2 regions of the Ectobacillus polymachus genome follow, and region 1 is predicted to be linked to the other one. Evidence: predicted binding sites of a transcription regulator. Region 1 holds the regulator's gene; the other holds the start of a gene.
What was found. The regulator NrdR, encoded in region 1, represses ribonucleotide reductase genes. The targets are predictions, from matches to a motif close to AACACNATATATNGTGTT.

Region 1 (8,694 bases):
TTCGCTTAGAAGAAGGACGCAAAATTCGTCAAGCATTCGTACCTTCTGAAGAAGGATGGATGATGTTTTCGGCGGATTACTCACAAATCGAATTACGTGTACTTGCACATATTGCGGGTGACAAAGGTCTTATTGAAGCATTTCATCATAATATGGATATTCATACGAAAACAGCAATGGATGTATTTGGTGTACCTGAAGACCAAGTCACTTCTAATATGAGACGACAAGCGAAAGCCGTTAACTTCGGTATCGTATATGGTATTAGCGATTATGGGCTTTCACAAAATTTAAATATAACCCGTAAAGATGCGGCGGCCTTTATACAAAAGTATTTTGACAGCTTTCCAGGCGTGAAAGAATATATGGATCGAATTGTTCAGGAGGCGAAGCAACAAGGGTATGTCACAACGCTCTTACAGCGCCGTCGATATATTCCAGAAATTACAAGCCGGAATTTTAACTTGCGAAGCTTTGCTGAACGTACTGCAATGAATACACCAATCCAAGGAAGTGCCGCTGATATTATTAAAAAGGCAATGATTGAAATGTATGAACGTCTACAGAAGGAACAGATTCGTGCTAGATTGCTTCTTCAAGTACACGATGAACTAATATTTGAAGCTCCTAAAGAGGAGATTGAGATTTTGAAAACAATAGTACCGGAAGTAATGGAGCATGCAGTTGAATTACAAGTCCCATTAAAGGTAGACTATGCTTACGGCTCTACGTGGTACGATGCAAAATAAGGAAGTGTAACGATGCCAGAATTACCAGAGGTTGAATCAGTTAAAAATACATTGCAGCAGCTTGTTATTGGAAAAAAGATAGAGAATGTAATTGTGACCTACCCAAAATTAATAAAAAAACCGGATGATGTAGAGATATTTTGCGACATGCTACGGGAGGAAATAATTGAACGGATTGGGAGAAGAGGTAAATTTCTTCTTCTCTATACAACTCATTATACGCTTGTGTCGCACCTTCGCATGGAAGGAAAATATAGATTAAAAGCAGCTACTGAAGCTCCAGATAAACATACTCATGTGAGGTTTTGTTTTACTGACGGTACAGAATTACGCTATCAGGATGTTCGTAAATTTGGAACGATGCATCTCTTTCAGAAGGGGGAAGAAGAAAATAATCTTCCTCTTGTACAATTAGGTCCAGAGCCATTATCAGAACAATTAACGGTTCCATACTTGCGAGAAATGGTACAAAAATCGAATCGTAACATAAAATCTGTTTTGCTTGATCAACATGTTTTAGTAGGATTAGGGAATATTTATGTTGATGAGGTGCTTTTTCGCTCTCGGATTCATCCTGAACGTACGGCAGCATCGCTTTTAATAGAAGAAATTAATACTTTGCACCATGAAATTGTAAACACACTTACAGAAGCAGTCGAAAAGGGTGGCAGTACGATTCGTACCTATGTAAACTCACAAGGGAAAAGGGGAACCTTTCAACAACATTTACTTGTGTACGGTCGTGCAGGAGAAGCATGTAGTGCTTGCAACGCAACTATTATGAAAACTGTTGTAAGTGGACGAGGCACCCATTATTGCCCAGTTTGTCAGCAGAAGGAAAAAGAATAACATCGGATAGGTATTCTTCATATACATACACAAATGATGTATATGGAAAGGAGCCTAACGATGCAGAGCTATTTCTCCCTATTTCTTTTAGCATTCACGCTTAGCTTAGATAGTTGTAGTGTTGGATTAACATACGGGCTTAGAAAGGTTATGATTCCTTTCAAATCCATTATTGTTATTTCATTATGTTCAGCCATTATTATGTTTGTAAGCATGGCGGTTGGAGATTTTTTAATCCATATGTTTTCCCCGATCCTTGCTCGGCAAATAGGAGGTTTAGTGCTTGTTGGAATTGGTTCATGGGTGCTATATCAATTTTTCAGTCCTGATCACAAGGAAGAACAGGAGCCGAATGAGAAAACACTATGGAATATTGAAATCCTTTTGCTTGGTATCGTCATACAAATATTGAGAAAACCGACAGTTGCAGATTTTGATCGGTCAGGTGCCATTTCTGCAATTGAGGCACTATTACTTGGTCTTGCCCTTTCGATTGATTCGTTTGGAGCAGGGATAGGTGCCTCACTGTTAGGATATTCATCCTGGATGATGGCTTTACTTGTTGCATGTATGAGCGGAAGTTTTTTATTTTTTGGTATGAAATTAGGGGAATGTTTTCAAAAATCAACGTGGATACAACAGCTTACGTTTTTACCAGGAGTATTGTTAATTATGATTGGTATATGGAAAATGTAAGTACAATAAGTTTCATAGATGGAATGGATCATTTCTCTAAAGGAATGGTCTCTTTTTTTGCGTTTACACGATTTTCTCTGTAAGGTAACATATAAATTGGAAAAGTTTTCTTGAGGGAACATGTTTTGAAAATAGAAATGAAGAATCTTTTTACATAGAAGGAGAGCAGGATTATGACGATCATTATTGGATTGACAGGAGGAATAGCAAGTGGGAAGAGTACCGTATCAAGTATGTTTCGCAAGCTGAACATACCGGTAATTGATGCGGATGCTATTGCAAGAGAGGTTGTTGAACAAGGAAAGCCCGCATATGATCAAATTGTTAAAACGTTTGGACAGGCCATATTGTATGAGGATGGTTCCATTAATCGAAAGAAATTAGGAGATATTATTTTTCAGGATGAACAAAAAAGAGCTATTCTAAATGGAATTGTGCATCCTGCAGTACGTGCAGAAATGAATGCTAGGAAAGAGGAATATATTCGAAATGGCGAAGCTGCAGTTGTGTTAGATATCCCGCTATTATTTGAAAGTAAGCTTACCTATATCGTTCAAAAGACACTTCTTGTCTATGTGGATCAAAAGACACAAATAAAGCGTCTCATGGAGCGAAATGGTTTTACGAAAGATGAAGCAGATGCGCGAATTGCATCTCAAATGCCTCTTGTTGATAAAATAAAGCTTGCAGACGCAATGCTTAATAATAATGGCACATTAGAAGAGACTACGTTACAATTATTACGAGTATTAAAGCAATGGAGTATTATAAAATGATATTTTTTTATTTTTAATGAAAATGTTTAGTGCTTTATCTCTATTTTGTGCTATACTATTAGTGATAATAAGGGTAAATAGTATAACTCAATCAAGGGGGATAACATAAATGATTCGTGTGGCAATTAACGGTTTTGGTCGAATTGGGAGAATGGTATTTCGTCAAGCCATTAAAGAAAGCGCATTCGAAATCGTAGCGATCAATGCGAGCTATCCATCAGAAACATTAGCACATCTAATTAAATATGATACGATTCATGGTCGATTCGACGGTTCCGTGGAAGCGCTTGCTGATCACTTAGTAGTAGACGGGAAAATCATTCAACTTCTAAACAACCGTAATCCACAAGAACTTCCATGGAAGGATCTAGGCGTTGATATCGTAATCGAAGCTACCGGTAAATTCAATGCTAGGGAAAAAGCAGCCCTTCATTTAGAAGCAGGAGCGAAAAAAGTAGTTTTAACAGCACCAGGTAAAGAAGAAGACGTAACAATCGTTGTAGGGGTTAATGAAGATACTCTTGATCTATCAAAACATGATGTCATTTCCAATGCCTCATGTACGACAAATTGCCTAGCACCGGTTGTTAAGGTACTTGACAAAGAATTTGGTATTGATAATGGCTTAATGACAACGATTCATTCATATACAAATGACCAAAAAAATATCGACAATCCACACAAAGATTTGCGAAGAGCTCGTGCTTGTGCACAGTCTATTATTCCAACAACAACAGGTGCTGCAAAAGCATTGGCTAAGGTTCTGCCGCATTTAAAAGGAAGATTACACGGAATGGCACTTCGAGTACCGACTCCAAACGTATCGCTAATAGATCTTGTTGTTGATTTGAATCAAGATGTAACAGTAGAACAAGTGAATCAAGCATTTATTAAAGCGTCACAAGGCTCTTTAAAGGGGATTGTTTCTTATTGTGATGAACCACTTGTATCTGTAGATTTTAATACAAATACACATTCATCCATCATTGATGGTTTATCTACAATTGTAATGGGTGACCGTAAAGTAAAGGTTTTAGCTTGGTACGATAATGAATGGGGCTACTCACGCCGCGTTGTAGACTTAGTAGGAATTGTTGCAGGTAAACTTGAAGTAATGCAAAACGTTCAACATATTTGAAACATATAGAATGATAAAGACTCTTGTTACATGTCTTTTCAAATAAGTAGACCGCTACAAAAATGTTGGGATATCCGTCATTTTTGCAGCGGTCTATTTTGGTGTATTTAGAATGAAAATCGTATGATCTATAGAAAAAAATGATTGAACTGGAAACTTTGAAATAAAACAACGTGAAGTAAAAGCTCTTTAAAAAATAAGAGTATTGCTTTAAAATAAAAAGAGGTGTATTATACACCTCTTTTTATTTTTTTACGATAAGAAAGCATGAAACAGGTTACGATTATACTTTCACTGAGCAAAAGCAGCACTGTATTCGCTATGATTATGCCAGGTAACGATATAAATGTATACGAACTAATTCCATTTATGGTTTAGGATTGTACTACAGGGGGAGTTTTACATGAGCTTTATTAGTAAAGTAAAACCAATGCTAAGCACAATTGCAGAAACAACAGAAATGCATAGTAATGAACAATTACGCAGTCGTTATTATAAAACGAATAAACAGCAAGCTATGAAGGTAGTAGAGGAGCTGTTACGTCATACAGATGGATGTGAGGTTACGTTCATCTCAAGTGAGCATGGGGAAATTAGTGCGACAATCCTTTCTCCGAAAAAGGCAAGTCTTGTAGCAACCATTGTAACAGTTCAGCCATATGTAACTGCAATTGATTTTATGGTCTCAATGGAATCATCATTCTCCTTGTTCGGCCAAAGTCAACGTTACATTATTGAATTGTATGAACGTTTGGATAAGCAGCTTACTTGTATCGGTACGGGATTAGCTTCACAACTGTAGTACTTGTTTTTGTTTTTCTATTATATTTGCGAATATATGATAATAGGAGTGGTGAGGATGCGTTGTCCAGCTTGTTTTCACAATGGCACGAGAGTATTGGATTCTCGTCCTGTTGACGAGGGGCGTTCGATTCGAAGACGACGTGAGTGTGAGAAATGTCTGTATCGATTTACTACATTTGAAAAGGTGGAGGAAACTCCATTAATTGTAGTGAAAAAAGAAGGTACACGTGAAGAATTTAGCAAAGAAAAGATTTTACGCGGATTAATTAAAGCCTGTGAAAAGCGTCCTGTTTCTTTAAAGCAATTAGAAGAAGTGACGCAATCCGTAGAACGTGAACTCCGCAATGCAGGCTCAGCAGAAGTGAAAAGTGAAATAATTGGAGAAATGGTTATGGAAGCACTACGAGATATTGATGAAGTTTCATACGTCCGTTTTGCATCTGTGTACCGACAGTTTAAAGACTTAAATGTGTTTATTGACGAATTAAAAGATATTTTACACAAAGAACGAAAATAATAGGAACAATCATGTCCGCTTAAGGCAGGAACAGATGGATTATACATGTAGAAAGGAATTGCAGGCATGGAAAGACAATCATGGATGGATTTGCTCCCAGTTGACCGATATCGAGTCTACACATCAGGGCTGCTGCATAGCTATGATCGGAAGATTCTAACCATGCTATATCAGCCTCTAATAGGTAGCAAAGCGTTTAGCCTGTATATGACACTATGGGGAGAGCTTGAACAAGATTTCGATCCTTTACAGGAACAAACCCATCATTCGCTTATGTTAAATATGCATATGAGTTTACCTGATATTCACAAGGAACGAATGAAATTAGAAGGTATCGGGCTTTTGAAGGTATTGATGAAAAAAACGAGTGACGAGCGTACATTTTTATATGAATTGCAGGCTCCACTTACCCCTAAGCAATTTTTTGATGATATTGTACTGAACATTTTTTTATATAATCGTCTCGGTATTACAAAGTACAATTGGGCAAAAAAGTATTTTTTTCAATCTGAAATGGATCAGCACGAGTACAGTGATATTACCAAGTCTTTCAACGATATATTTCAATCGTTTACCCCAACTCAACTTACGCAATATAAATCTGAGATAGAACAAATCGATATGGAACCGGCAATCGGCAGAGCTTCAAGTGGTTCACCACAGGTTTTCAATGATTTTTTTGATTTTCCGCTCTTTTTAGAGGGGATTAGTAATACGATGATTCCAAGGCGTGCTATTACGGAGGAAGTACAGGAAACGATTTTAAAATTGGCATACGTATATCAGCTTGATCATGTAACGATGAAGAAAGTTGTGATGGATGCCCTAATAATTGGACAAGACAAAATAGACATCGAATTACTGCGAAAGTGTGCACGTGATTGGTATCAATATGAGCACAGTAATGAGCTGCCTGTTCTCAGCGATAGAGTACAGCCGGTTGCCTTACAGGAGATGCGGGATAAAGTTCCGCAAACGAAGCAAGATCAGTTAATAAAGGTACTAGAGGAAGTATCTCCGAAGGAATTGCTTACCGAGCTATCCGGCGGGGCTTTACCAGCAGCCTCAGATTTGCGCATCATTGAAGATATTATGATCAATCAAAACTTATCGCCTGGAGTTATTAATGTTCTGATCTACTACGTCATGCTTCGTATGGATATGAAAATACAAAAAAGCTATGTGGAAAAAATCGCTGCACATTGGGCTAGAAAACATATATCTACGGTACGAGACGCTATGTCGCTTGCGATACAAGAGCAACGTCAATATCGTGAATGGGCACAAGGGGCAAAAGAACAAAAAAAGAAAACACGTTCCGCGCAAAAAGTAGTCCGAAAAGAGCTTGTTCCTGATTGGCTTGCCGAAGAAAAACAAAATATAGAAAAACAGGATTCCGAAGAACAAAAGGAAATTGATACAGAAGCTCTTCGAAAGAAAATTGAAGAGAGACGAAAACGTATGCAAAAGCGTTTAAATGGGTAGGAAAACGAGAACGGAATAATATCTTGGAGGGAACCATTTGCAAAATATAAAGAACAATCTCTCAAACACGATACAAACAGAATCGTTTAAAAATCGCTATGATAATATGAAAAAAGAGATTCTTGCAGATAGGGAGGTACAAACCTTTCTAGCAGCGTATGAACAAGAGCTATCTGAACATGCAGTAGAGCGAAGTTTAGTTAAGCTCTATGAATTTACACAGCAAAGCAAGCAATGTAAGGAATGTCCAAGCCTTGAAGAATGTAAAAATATTTTAAAAGGCTATCATCCCAAGCTTATTATTACGGGAAAGTCCATTGATTTACAATACGAGCGATGTTCCCGAAAAATACAGTATGATGAACGAAAAAAACAACAATCTCTCATTCAGAGCTTATATATGCCACGGGATATTTTTGAAGCGAAGCAAGAATCCTTAGACTATAACGATGAGGGAAGAATGGAAGCCGTAAATGAGGCTGAAGATTTCGTTGAACAGTATGAGCCAGGAAAAAAGATGAAAGGCTTGTACTTATACGGTCGATTTGGTGTTGGAAAATCATATATATTAGGCGTGATAGCGAATGAACTTGCACAGCGAAATATTTCCACTATGCTCGTTCATGTCCCTGAATTTCTACGAGAAATGAAAGGATCTATTGGCGACAATACGCTTAATCAAAAGATTGAAGCTGTGAAGCATGCATCTGTGTTAATGATGGATGATATAGGAGCAGAGGCAATATCAAGCTGGGCACGAGATGAAGTACTAGGAACCATTTTACAATTTCGAATGATGGAAAACCTACCTACTTTTTTTACTTCAAACTTTGATTTTAAATTGCTTGAGCATCATCTCACGTTTACCCAGCGCGGCGAAGAAGAAGAAATGAAGGCAGCACGTATTATGGAACGGATTCGCTATTTGGCAAAACCAATTGAAGTCAAAGGAACGAATAGACGTCAAGCATGAGAATAAGGGGAATCCTTATTCTCTTTTTTTATCTAGTCCCCTTCTTAATGAACATGTTTTGCACCGCTATCTAATATATATAAGAACAGATAGGAGTGTTAAGGAGGGGACGATTGTGATTGAAATTAGTTTTGAAGATGAGCAAGACGCTTATTATTTGTACGAGCGTCTGAAAAAGGCTAGCGGAAGGAAAGAAGAAGAGTCAACCGTCCTGCTAGAGCACAGTAAACTAATCATTAAGATAGCGGGGCATACATACATAAGAGAAGTTCTCATTCCGGAAATTACGCAATTTATTTTGAAAGTTAAGGAAGTAAAATGGATGAGATCCATCTTGATGAATTCGTTTTTTTATCACGACTCACAGGAGCATCGTGAAATCATACATATTGCTTATTCTATTCTTTGCGGGGAACGAACGGATATTCCACGTTCTAGATTAGATTTTTCAAGGAAGCAGTTTATTGTCGCGTCATTACGAAGTACAATTCAGCATAATCTTTCTTTTTCCTTTGAAGCCTACGTCCGATTTCGATTACGACCTTATATGATGTATATTAATCAATTGATTGAGCTTGCTATTGACGAATACAAGCTAGAACAGGACTATCAAGCATTCATTGAAATGTTGCGTCAGCAAGTCAGTGCAAGAGAGGCACTTCTATCGTCTTTACATATTGTTTTTCGTGATCATGTCTACTTCTACG
Region 2 (8,694 bases), on a different contig from region 1:
TAAGAGGAACTTCTCGTTTTTTAACGATCATTTCATCACTCCACAATTTGATTTATAAAAGGAATTCTTCATTAGTATGACAAATCTTTCTAAAAATGTATACTAAAAGTAGTATATTGACGAAAATTAAAATTTATCGACGAAACAAACTGTTTTATCGACGAAAATTAAAATTTATCAACGAAAATCACGTGTTTATCGACGAAAATGGGGTGTTTATCGATTTTTCGACAAAAGTACAACTGCATCATATAAAGAATCCTGTTCAAAAAAGGAGAGACAACCAATGGTAATACTTTACCTAGCAAGACATGGGGAAACACTATGGAATACACAACAAATCATGCAAGGTTGGAGTAATTCAGAGTTAACGGAAAGTGGCATTCGCCATGCTATTTCATTAGGAAATAGATTAAAAGACGTACCATTTCAAGCTGTGTACGCAAGTCCAAGTAAAAGAGCGGTACATACAGCTGAGTTAATTATGCAAAATAGAAATACACCTTCTATTATAGTGAATGACAATCTTAGAGAGTTAAAACTAGGAGAGTGGGAAGGGAAGACGCAATCTTATGTTGAAGAACATTATCCGACAGAGTACCATGATTTTTGGTATGCACCAGCTCGTTTTACTGTAGTAGGTGGAGAGAGCTTTACTGATTTTCAAAAAAGAGTGTTCCTCTTTTTAAAGCAAATGGAACAGCAAGAGGGGAATGTACTGGTTGTCACGCATACGGTTGTTATTAAATATTTATTAGCTTATTTTAAAGATATCCCGCTTGAAAAATTGTGGGATCCCCCTTATATACATGATACGAGTCTTACTGTTATAGAACGAAATGGAGAGATGAATCAAGTTATGTTAGAAGGAGATCATTCACATCGCTAACGCAGTATGACTACTTGTGACAAACCCTTCTTTGTGTTACAGTTAAGCTAACTTATTGTGTCTATATATAGGAGGTTTATCGCGTGCATACGTTTTTATCAATCTTATTGGTCATCGTATCCGTAGTGTTAATTGTACTTGTTCTGCTTCAATCTTCTAATAGTTCAGGGCTTTCAGGTGCGATTTCAGGCGGTGCAGAGCAATTATTTGGCAAGCAAAAAGCGCGTGGTATCGAAGCGGTGCTGCAACGCATAACGGTTGTATTTTCGGTATTATTTTTTGTATTAGCAGTAGCAGTGGCTTATTTTAAATTTTAAGATAAGCTACTTATCTTAAATCTTTGCTCGTGGAAAGGATTCATCTAATAAGATGGGTCTTTTTTTATTGTACGGATGTAACCTACAGTGTGTATCAAAGCGGACTATGATACACTAGAAGTAGCTAAAATGCGTCATTTTTTTAATAGAGAAAGAGGACAACGATTATGAAAATAAAGGCTCCCCAACCGTTCACGTTTGAAGGCGGCGAACGGGCCGTATTAATGCTACATGGGTTTACTGGACATTCCGGCGATGTACGTATGCTCGGAAGATATTTAGAGCAGCGAGGCTATACGTGTCATGCCCCTATTTATAAGGGACATGGTGCAGGACCCGAGCAGCTTGTACATACAGGACCAGAGGATTGGTGGAAGGATGTTAGGCAGGCCTACCAATTTCTAAAAGAGATGGGTCACGAAAAGATTGCAGTAGTCGGGCTATCATTAGGTGGTGTATTCTCGTTAAAGCTTGCTTACTCCGTTCCTGTAATTGGGGTCGTTCCGATGTGTGCTCCGATGACGATTAAAAGTGAGGAAGTAATGTATAAGGGTGTGCTAGCGTACGCAAGGGAGTATAAACGCCGTGAAGGAAAAGCGCCGCACCAGATTGAAAAAGAAATGCTAGCATTTCAAGAAACACCGATGAGTACATTAAGAGCGTTGCAGCAGTTAATTCGTGATGTGCGAAATAACGTGGATATGATCTACGCGCCAACATTCGTGGTACAAGCTCGTCATGATGAAATGATTAATCCGGAAAGTGCGACGATTATTTATAATGAAGTCGAATCGAATGTAAAACAAATTAAGTGGTATGAAGAATCCTCACACGTCATTACAATGGACAAACAAAAGAACGAGCTTCACGAGGATGTGTACCAGTTTTTAGAACGGCTTGACTGGTAAAAGCAAAGGGCCTTGCCGAGTTTCTTATACATATTGTGAAAATTGGTCAAAATAGATACTAGCTACCTCGAAAGGGAGGGATTTTTATGGAAGAAACGATTCAGAAACTACTTGTTTTTATGAAGGAAGATGCCTATAAGCCACTTACGGTACAGGAGCTGGAATTGGCATTTGGAATAGAGAGTGCAGCAGATTTTAAAGAATTTATAAAGGCACTTGTTACGATGGAAGAGAGAGGTCTCGTCGTTCGTACACGCAGCAATCGCTTCGGATTACCGGAAAAAATGAATTTGGTGCGTGGTAAGGTGATTGGACATGCACGTGGCTTTGCCTTTGTACAGCAAGAAGAAAAAGGGCTGGACGATATCTTTATTCCGCCAAATGAATTAAATAGTGCTATGCACGGTGATGTCGTGCTCGTTCGTGTGAGCACCGAGCATGGCGGCAACCGGAAAGAAGGAACAGTTGTCCGCATTCTAGAGCGGGGAATTACAGATGTAGTAGGTACATATACAGAATCGAAAAATTTCGGTTTTGTAATTCCGGATGATAAGCGGATTGGCAGTGATATCTTTATTCCTAAGGCAGCGTCAATGGGAGCTGTTGATGGACATAAGGTTGTTGTTCATATTATAAGCTATCCGCAGCACAAAAATAGTGCCGAAGGGGAAATCATTCAAATACTTGGTCACAAAAATGATCCAGGTGTTGATATTTTGTCCGTTATCCATAAGCACGGGTTGCCGCAAGAATTCCCTCCTGAAGTAATGGAACATGCAAACAGTGTACCAGATACGATTAGTGACGAAGATCGTAAGAATCGCCGAGATTTACGCGATGAAATGATTGTTACAATTGATGGTGCAGATGCAAAGGACTTAGATGATGCTGTAACAGTTACAAAGCTAGACAATGGAAATTATAAGCTTGGGGTTCATATTGCTGATGTTAGCTATTATGTAACAGAAGGTTCACCAATTGACAAAGAAGCCGCAGATCGTGCTACAAGTGTGTACCTTGTTGACCGTGTGATTCCAATGATTCCGCATCGTCTGTCGAACGGAATATGCTCGCTCAATCCGAAGGTAGATCGTCTTACTTTATCCTGTGAAATGGAAATTACGGATAGCGGGGAAGTAGTAAGTCATGAAATTTTCCAAAGTGTCATTAAAACGACGGAACGTATGACGTACTTTGATGTGAACCGCATCCTAGAGGATCATGATGAAGAGCTCATCACTCGCTATGAGCCGCTCGTACCGATGTTTCAGGATATGGCCAAGCTTGCAGAAATTCTTCGTGAAAAACGGATGAGACGTGGTGCCATTGACTTTGATTTTAAAGAAGCAAAGGTGCTCGTTGACGAAGAAGGACATCCGACAGACATTGTACTTCGCGAACGTTCCACGGCGGAAAAGCTAATTGAAGAATTTATGCTAGCAGCAAATGAAACCGTTGCTGAGCACTTTTTTTGGCTGAACGTACCGTTTATGTATCGTGTGCACGAAGATCCGAAAGAAGACAAACTCGAACGTTTTTTCCAATTCATTACAAACTTCGGTTACGCAGTAAAAGGAAAAGCAAACGATATTCATCCTAGAGCGCTTCAGCAAATATTAGAACTAGTAAAAGGTCAGCCAGAAGAAATGGTCATCTCAACTGTTATGCTTCGAAGCATGAAGCAAGCGCGCTATGATGAAAACAGTCTCGGTCACTTTGGTCTATCGACCGAGTATTATACACACTTTACATCACCAATTCGGCGTTATCCAGATACGATCGTACATCGTCTCATCCGGACGTATTTAATTAATGGGAAGATGGACAAGGCTACACTAGAGGATTGGCGAGAAAAACTGCCGAATATTGCAGAGCACTCCTCCAATATGGAGCGCCGCGCTGTTGAAGCAGAGCGAGAAACAGACGATCTTAAGAAAGCCGAATATATGCTTGATAAAATCGGAGAAGTATACGATGGTATCATTAACTCCGTTACCAATTTCGGTCTATTCGTAGAGCTTCCGAATACAGTAGAAGGTCTCGTTCATGTCAGCTATCTAACTGATGATTACTATCGTTATGATGAGCAGCACATGGCCATGATTGGAGAACGTACCGGACATGTATTCCGTATTGGCGATGAAATAACCGTTCGCGTTGTAAATGTAAATAAAGACGAACGCTCCGTTGACTTTGAAGTTGTCGGAATGAAAGGCAGCCGCAAGCGTGAATTCAAACCACGTCCAGTAGTCGTTGAGTCTGGAGGCGGAAGACGCAAGAAGAAAAATGACAATGGATCAAATCATAAAGACCACGGCCATAGCCATCGTAAAGAAGGAAAAAATAAGAAGAAGAAAGCCTTTTATGAAGGCGTCCCAGGCGTGAAACGAAAAAAGAAGAAAAAATAAAGAGGAAAGAAAAAAACGGAGGATCTCATCCTCCGTTTTTTTCTATGAATGCTGCAATCCAAGCAAATAAGTTCGTAGTAGTCGATCGAGACTTTCATCATGATCTAAAGATAAGCCAAATCCGCCTACTCGTTCAAGTGAAGCAAATCCATGAAGTAGACTTCGGACTCCTCTTATAATGTGATAGGCATCTTCAGTTGTAAGATTGTATTCTTCAAGGACTCGAAGTAATAATTGGATAATCGTATCACCTGCTGCTCCTATGTCAGGATCTACGGATGCAGAAAGAGTTGCTTCGTATAAGCCGGGATTTTCCCTAGCAAAGGCCACGTAGGCAAAACCGAGGGAATGTAACGCTTTGTCCCCTGCCTTACCGATAGAAGCTACCACCATCCGGTCATAAAGCTCCTTCATCCCATATAAAGCAAGTTGTTTTCGAAGCCCGTTCATCCCATCAATATGGTTATATAGCGAAGGTGTTTTAATGCCGAGTTCGTTAGCAAGGGCGGCAAGTGTCACATTCGCCAGTCCATTTGCATTTGCGAGCTTCACAGCTGTTTGAATAATAGTTGGTAAATCAATTGCTTTTCTTGCCATTTTGTGCCTCCAAACGTTTTATAGCTGCTGAAATAGCAGTTTCCATCTGTTGTATCGGTTCTGCTAGCATTTTCCCATGTCCAACTGCTAACAGCTTCGGGTTCTTTTGCACGAGCTTCTTAGCACTTTCGATTGCAACTTCGAAATTCCAGGTTGCAAATGCTGGGAACGGAAAGGTGAGTTTCATCTTTCCAGATACCGCAATGCCGCCGCGCGTTTGCATAGCGTCACCGGCAATTAAAAAACTGTTTCGCTCATCAAGGAACGCCATGAGTCCAGGTGTATGACCAGGCGCAGCGATTGCGATTAAAGAGCCAATACGATCCCCATCCTGCAGGAGAATATCTGGACGAGTTTGCAGAGACTTTGGTACTCCCCCTTTAATTGGTGTTTGCGGCTCATGTTCATCAAGAGATCGATCATTTTCCATTAGTCTCGCATCTCGCTTTGAAATATATACCTTTGCATTGGGAAGTGCTTTTTTTAGTACATCAAGCGATCCAACATGGTCTTCGTGAGCATGGGTTAAAACAATACGTGTAATTGGCTTACCAATGGTTGAAGCAGCTTGTAAAATAGCTTTATGACTGTATGATAAGGCTGCATCAATTAACGTTAACTCCTTATCTTCTTCTATAAGATAGCAATTCACAGGAAATACATTCGGCAAAAAAATAAGTTGGTATAAATACCCGTTTTGTATAAGACGCATGTAACCCCTCCTTGCTTATATTCTAATCTAATTAGTATTTTAACTAATATTATTAGTTTGGTAAAGACCTTTTTTTCATTTTTGTGAAAACGTATTGTTACATTGTGAATAAGCGTTGTTTTTGTTAAAATAGGATGAATAAAGGAGGGATAACCTCATGCCAAAAGGATACGGAAAAACAGTCGCACAAAACAAAAAAGGATTCCATGATTATTTCATTGAAGAAACATATGAAGCCGGTCTCGTCCTTCAAGGAACCGAAATTAAATCGATTCGTGCTGGCCGTGTGAATCTAAAGGATTCCTATGCGCGTGTGCAAAACGGAGAAGTGTGGGTGTACAGCATGCATATTAGCCCATACGAACAAGGAAATCGTTTTAACCACGATCCACTTCGTCCGCGAAAGCTGCTTTTACATAAAAAAGAAATTGCCAAGCTTATGGGTGACACAAAAGAAGTTGGATACACATTAGTGCCGCTAAAAATCTTTTTGAAAAACGGCTACGCTAAGATTAGTCTTGGACTTGGAAAAGGGAAGAAAAACTACGACAAACGTGAGGATATAAAGAAGAAAGAAGCAAAACGTGAAGTGGAACGAGCATTCCGCGAGCGTCAAAAAATCTAATACAGTATTTTACAATTGCGTCCGTAACAATCATAGGCTATAATATGAAATGTACCAAACAGCTGAACTTTGAAAAATAGCTCATAAAGCTACACTTTCTCGTAAGGCTCCCTTTTATAATGGGGACGTTACGGATTCGACAGGGGTAGTTCGAGCTTAGGTTGCGAGTCGAGGGGATCGGCCTCGTAAAAACGTCAACGCCTATAACTGGCAAAAATAATTTAGCTTTAGCTGCCTAATAAACGCAGCTGCTCCTCCCTCCATTGTCTGTGTGGTAGGGTAAGGGGCTCACTCTAAGCAGACTACGCCGGCGCCCACCGTCTGAGGGCAAAGGAAGAGAACAACCAGACTAGCGAGCCCTGCCGCCTGTCGATAGGCAAAAGAGTTCGCGAAGCGCCAATATGTCGACTACACTCGTAGAAGCTTAAGTGACGATATTTCTGGACGTGGGTTCGACTCCCACCGTCTCCACCAATACATAGTTTGGTGGTTAAACTGATACTATACGGACTTGCTGCTTGCGGCGAGTCCGTTTTATTGTGGGTATTTTCAAGAGTGCTTTTGCAAAAACAGAAGGTTTCGCATTCAGAATCCTCAAAGTATCCCTCCATACGTTTCCTCTTAAAAAACGTACGTATACCACATTTAACTTATATTACATAGAAAATACACTATATATCGTAATAAAAAATGTTTTAGCTACTGTATATTGATATTAGGGACTATGTGTGATAAGTTTAGAATGCATTTTAAAAAACGAATATATAAGTTAGGAAAGAAAAAATAGAGAATTGAGAATCAAAGGAGAGGTAATGATGCCTGTTTTATCTAAAGAAGAAATGACAATTAACGTTGACAGATTAAATAAAGATATTTCTTTATTTCCTCAAGTTCATCCCATTACATCAGATATGAACCTTACCCATAAAGGGGTATCTAGACTTGTAATGATTGACCGTTATTCTTTTAAAGATACTGAAAAAGTAACACTAGCAGCTGGGGACTTTGTTGTATTAACCATAAAAGAAGATCCTACCTTTCCAGCAAGAGGCCTTGGTTTTATTAAAAATATAGATTGGGAAAACAAGAAGGCAAGCGTTTGGATTGAAGAGGAATATCGCGGTGTGCTTACAAAGCCTGAAGAGATTGAAACGGGTATCATTACTCGATCTTTAGATGTAATTGAGAAACCTCTTGAAATATATTATGAGCAAATTGCAAAACGAAATGCAGCAGGTCTTTCTGCGGTAGAAGAGACGGAAGAAAATCGTAAAAAATGGTTCGATTCCTTTAATAAAGAATTAGCAGATTTGAACTTTATTCCTGCTGGACGGGTACTGTACGGAGCAGGCGCAGATACGGATGTTACATATTTTAACTGTTATGTGATGCCGTTTGTACCGGATTCGAGAGAAGGCATTTCCGAGCATCGCAAGCAAGTGATGGAAATTATGAGCCGTGGCGGCGGGGTCGGAACAAATGGTTCGACGCTTCGTCCAAGAAATACATTGGCAAAAGGGGTAAACGGAAAGTCATCCGGATCTGTTTCATGGCTTGATGATATTGCAAAGCTGACGCATCTTGTAGAACAAGGGGGAAGTAGACGCGGCGCGCAAATGATTATGCTAGCAGACTGGCATCCAGATATCATCGAATTTATTATCTCTAAGATGCAAAATCCGCGTATCCTTCGCTATTTAATCGAAAATACGAACGATGAAATGATTAAGAAGTATGCGAGTGAAAAATTGAAATTCACGCCGCTTACGGAGCAAGAGAAAGAGATGTATGAAGGTATTGTAGCCTTTAAACATGGATTTAGCGAAAGCATTCGCAAGGAAGCGGAAGAAAAGCTACGTACGGGTGGCAATTATAGCGTCCATCATCCTGAATTTTTAACAGGTGCAAATATTTCCGTTTGCTTGACGAAGGAATTTATGGAAGCTGCTGAAAACGATGAAAGCTATGAACTTCGATTCCCAGCTACCGAAAGCTACAACCAAGAAGAAATGGAATTGTACAATGCACAGTGGCATAAAATTGGTGATGTTCGTGAATGGGAAAAGCTTGGCCATCAGGTTCGTGTTTATCGTCAAATTCGTGCGAAAGAGCTATGGAATTTAATCAATATATGTGCGACGTATTCAGCAGAGCCTGGTATTTTCTTTATCGATAATGCTAACGATATGACTAATGCTAAGGCATACGGTCAGCAGGTTGTCGCAACGAATCCATGCG

Region 2: a site for NrdR is predicted at 7,124-7,141, ahead of ACM5BR_RS13515 (vitamin B12-dependent ribonucleotide reductase). Genes of this name have one in related genera too.

The regions. Positions count from the first base shown of each region.
Region 1 is NZ_JBLREB010000001.1:1,929,758-1,938,451, reverse strand. Features, by position in the region: gene polA (DNA polymerase I) at 1-749, shown strand, start outside; gene mutM (DNA-formamidopyrimidine glycosylase) at 762-1,598, shown strand; gene ytaF (sporulation membrane protein YtaF) at 1,659-2,294, shown strand; gene coaE (dephospho-CoA kinase) at 2,468-3,070, shown strand; gene ACM5BR_RS09940 (glyceraldehyde-3-phosphate dehydrogenase) at 3,180-4,208, shown strand; gene ACM5BR_RS09935 (cytosolic protein) at 4,612-5,010, shown strand; gene nrdR (transcriptional regulator NrdR) at 5,068-5,529, shown strand; gene ACM5BR_RS09925 (replication initiation and membrane attachment family protein) at 5,596-7,014, shown strand; gene dnaI (primosomal protein DnaI) at 7,052-7,987, shown strand; gene ytxC (putative sporulation protein YtxC) at 8,103-8,694, shown strand, end outside.
Region 2 is NZ_JBLREB010000002.1:589,701-598,394, forward strand. Features, by position in the region: gene ACM5BR_RS13470 (nuclease-related domain-containing protein) at 1-31, opposite strand, end outside; gene ACM5BR_RS13475 (histidine phosphatase family protein) at 287-889, shown strand; gene secG (preprotein translocase subunit SecG) at 973-1,206, shown strand; gene ACM5BR_RS13485 (alpha/beta hydrolase) at 1,371-2,114, shown strand; gene rnr (ribonuclease R) at 2,201-4,522, shown strand; gene ACM5BR_RS13495 (TetR/AcrR family transcriptional regulator) at 4,565-5,119, opposite strand; gene ACM5BR_RS13500 (MBL fold metallo-hydrolase) at 5,100-5,831, opposite strand; gene smpB (SsrA-binding protein SmpB) at 5,989-6,456, shown strand; RNA gene ssrA (transfer-messenger RNA) at 6,578-6,930, shown strand; gene ACM5BR_RS13515 (vitamin B12-dependent ribonucleotide reductase) at 7,272-8,694, shown strand, end outside.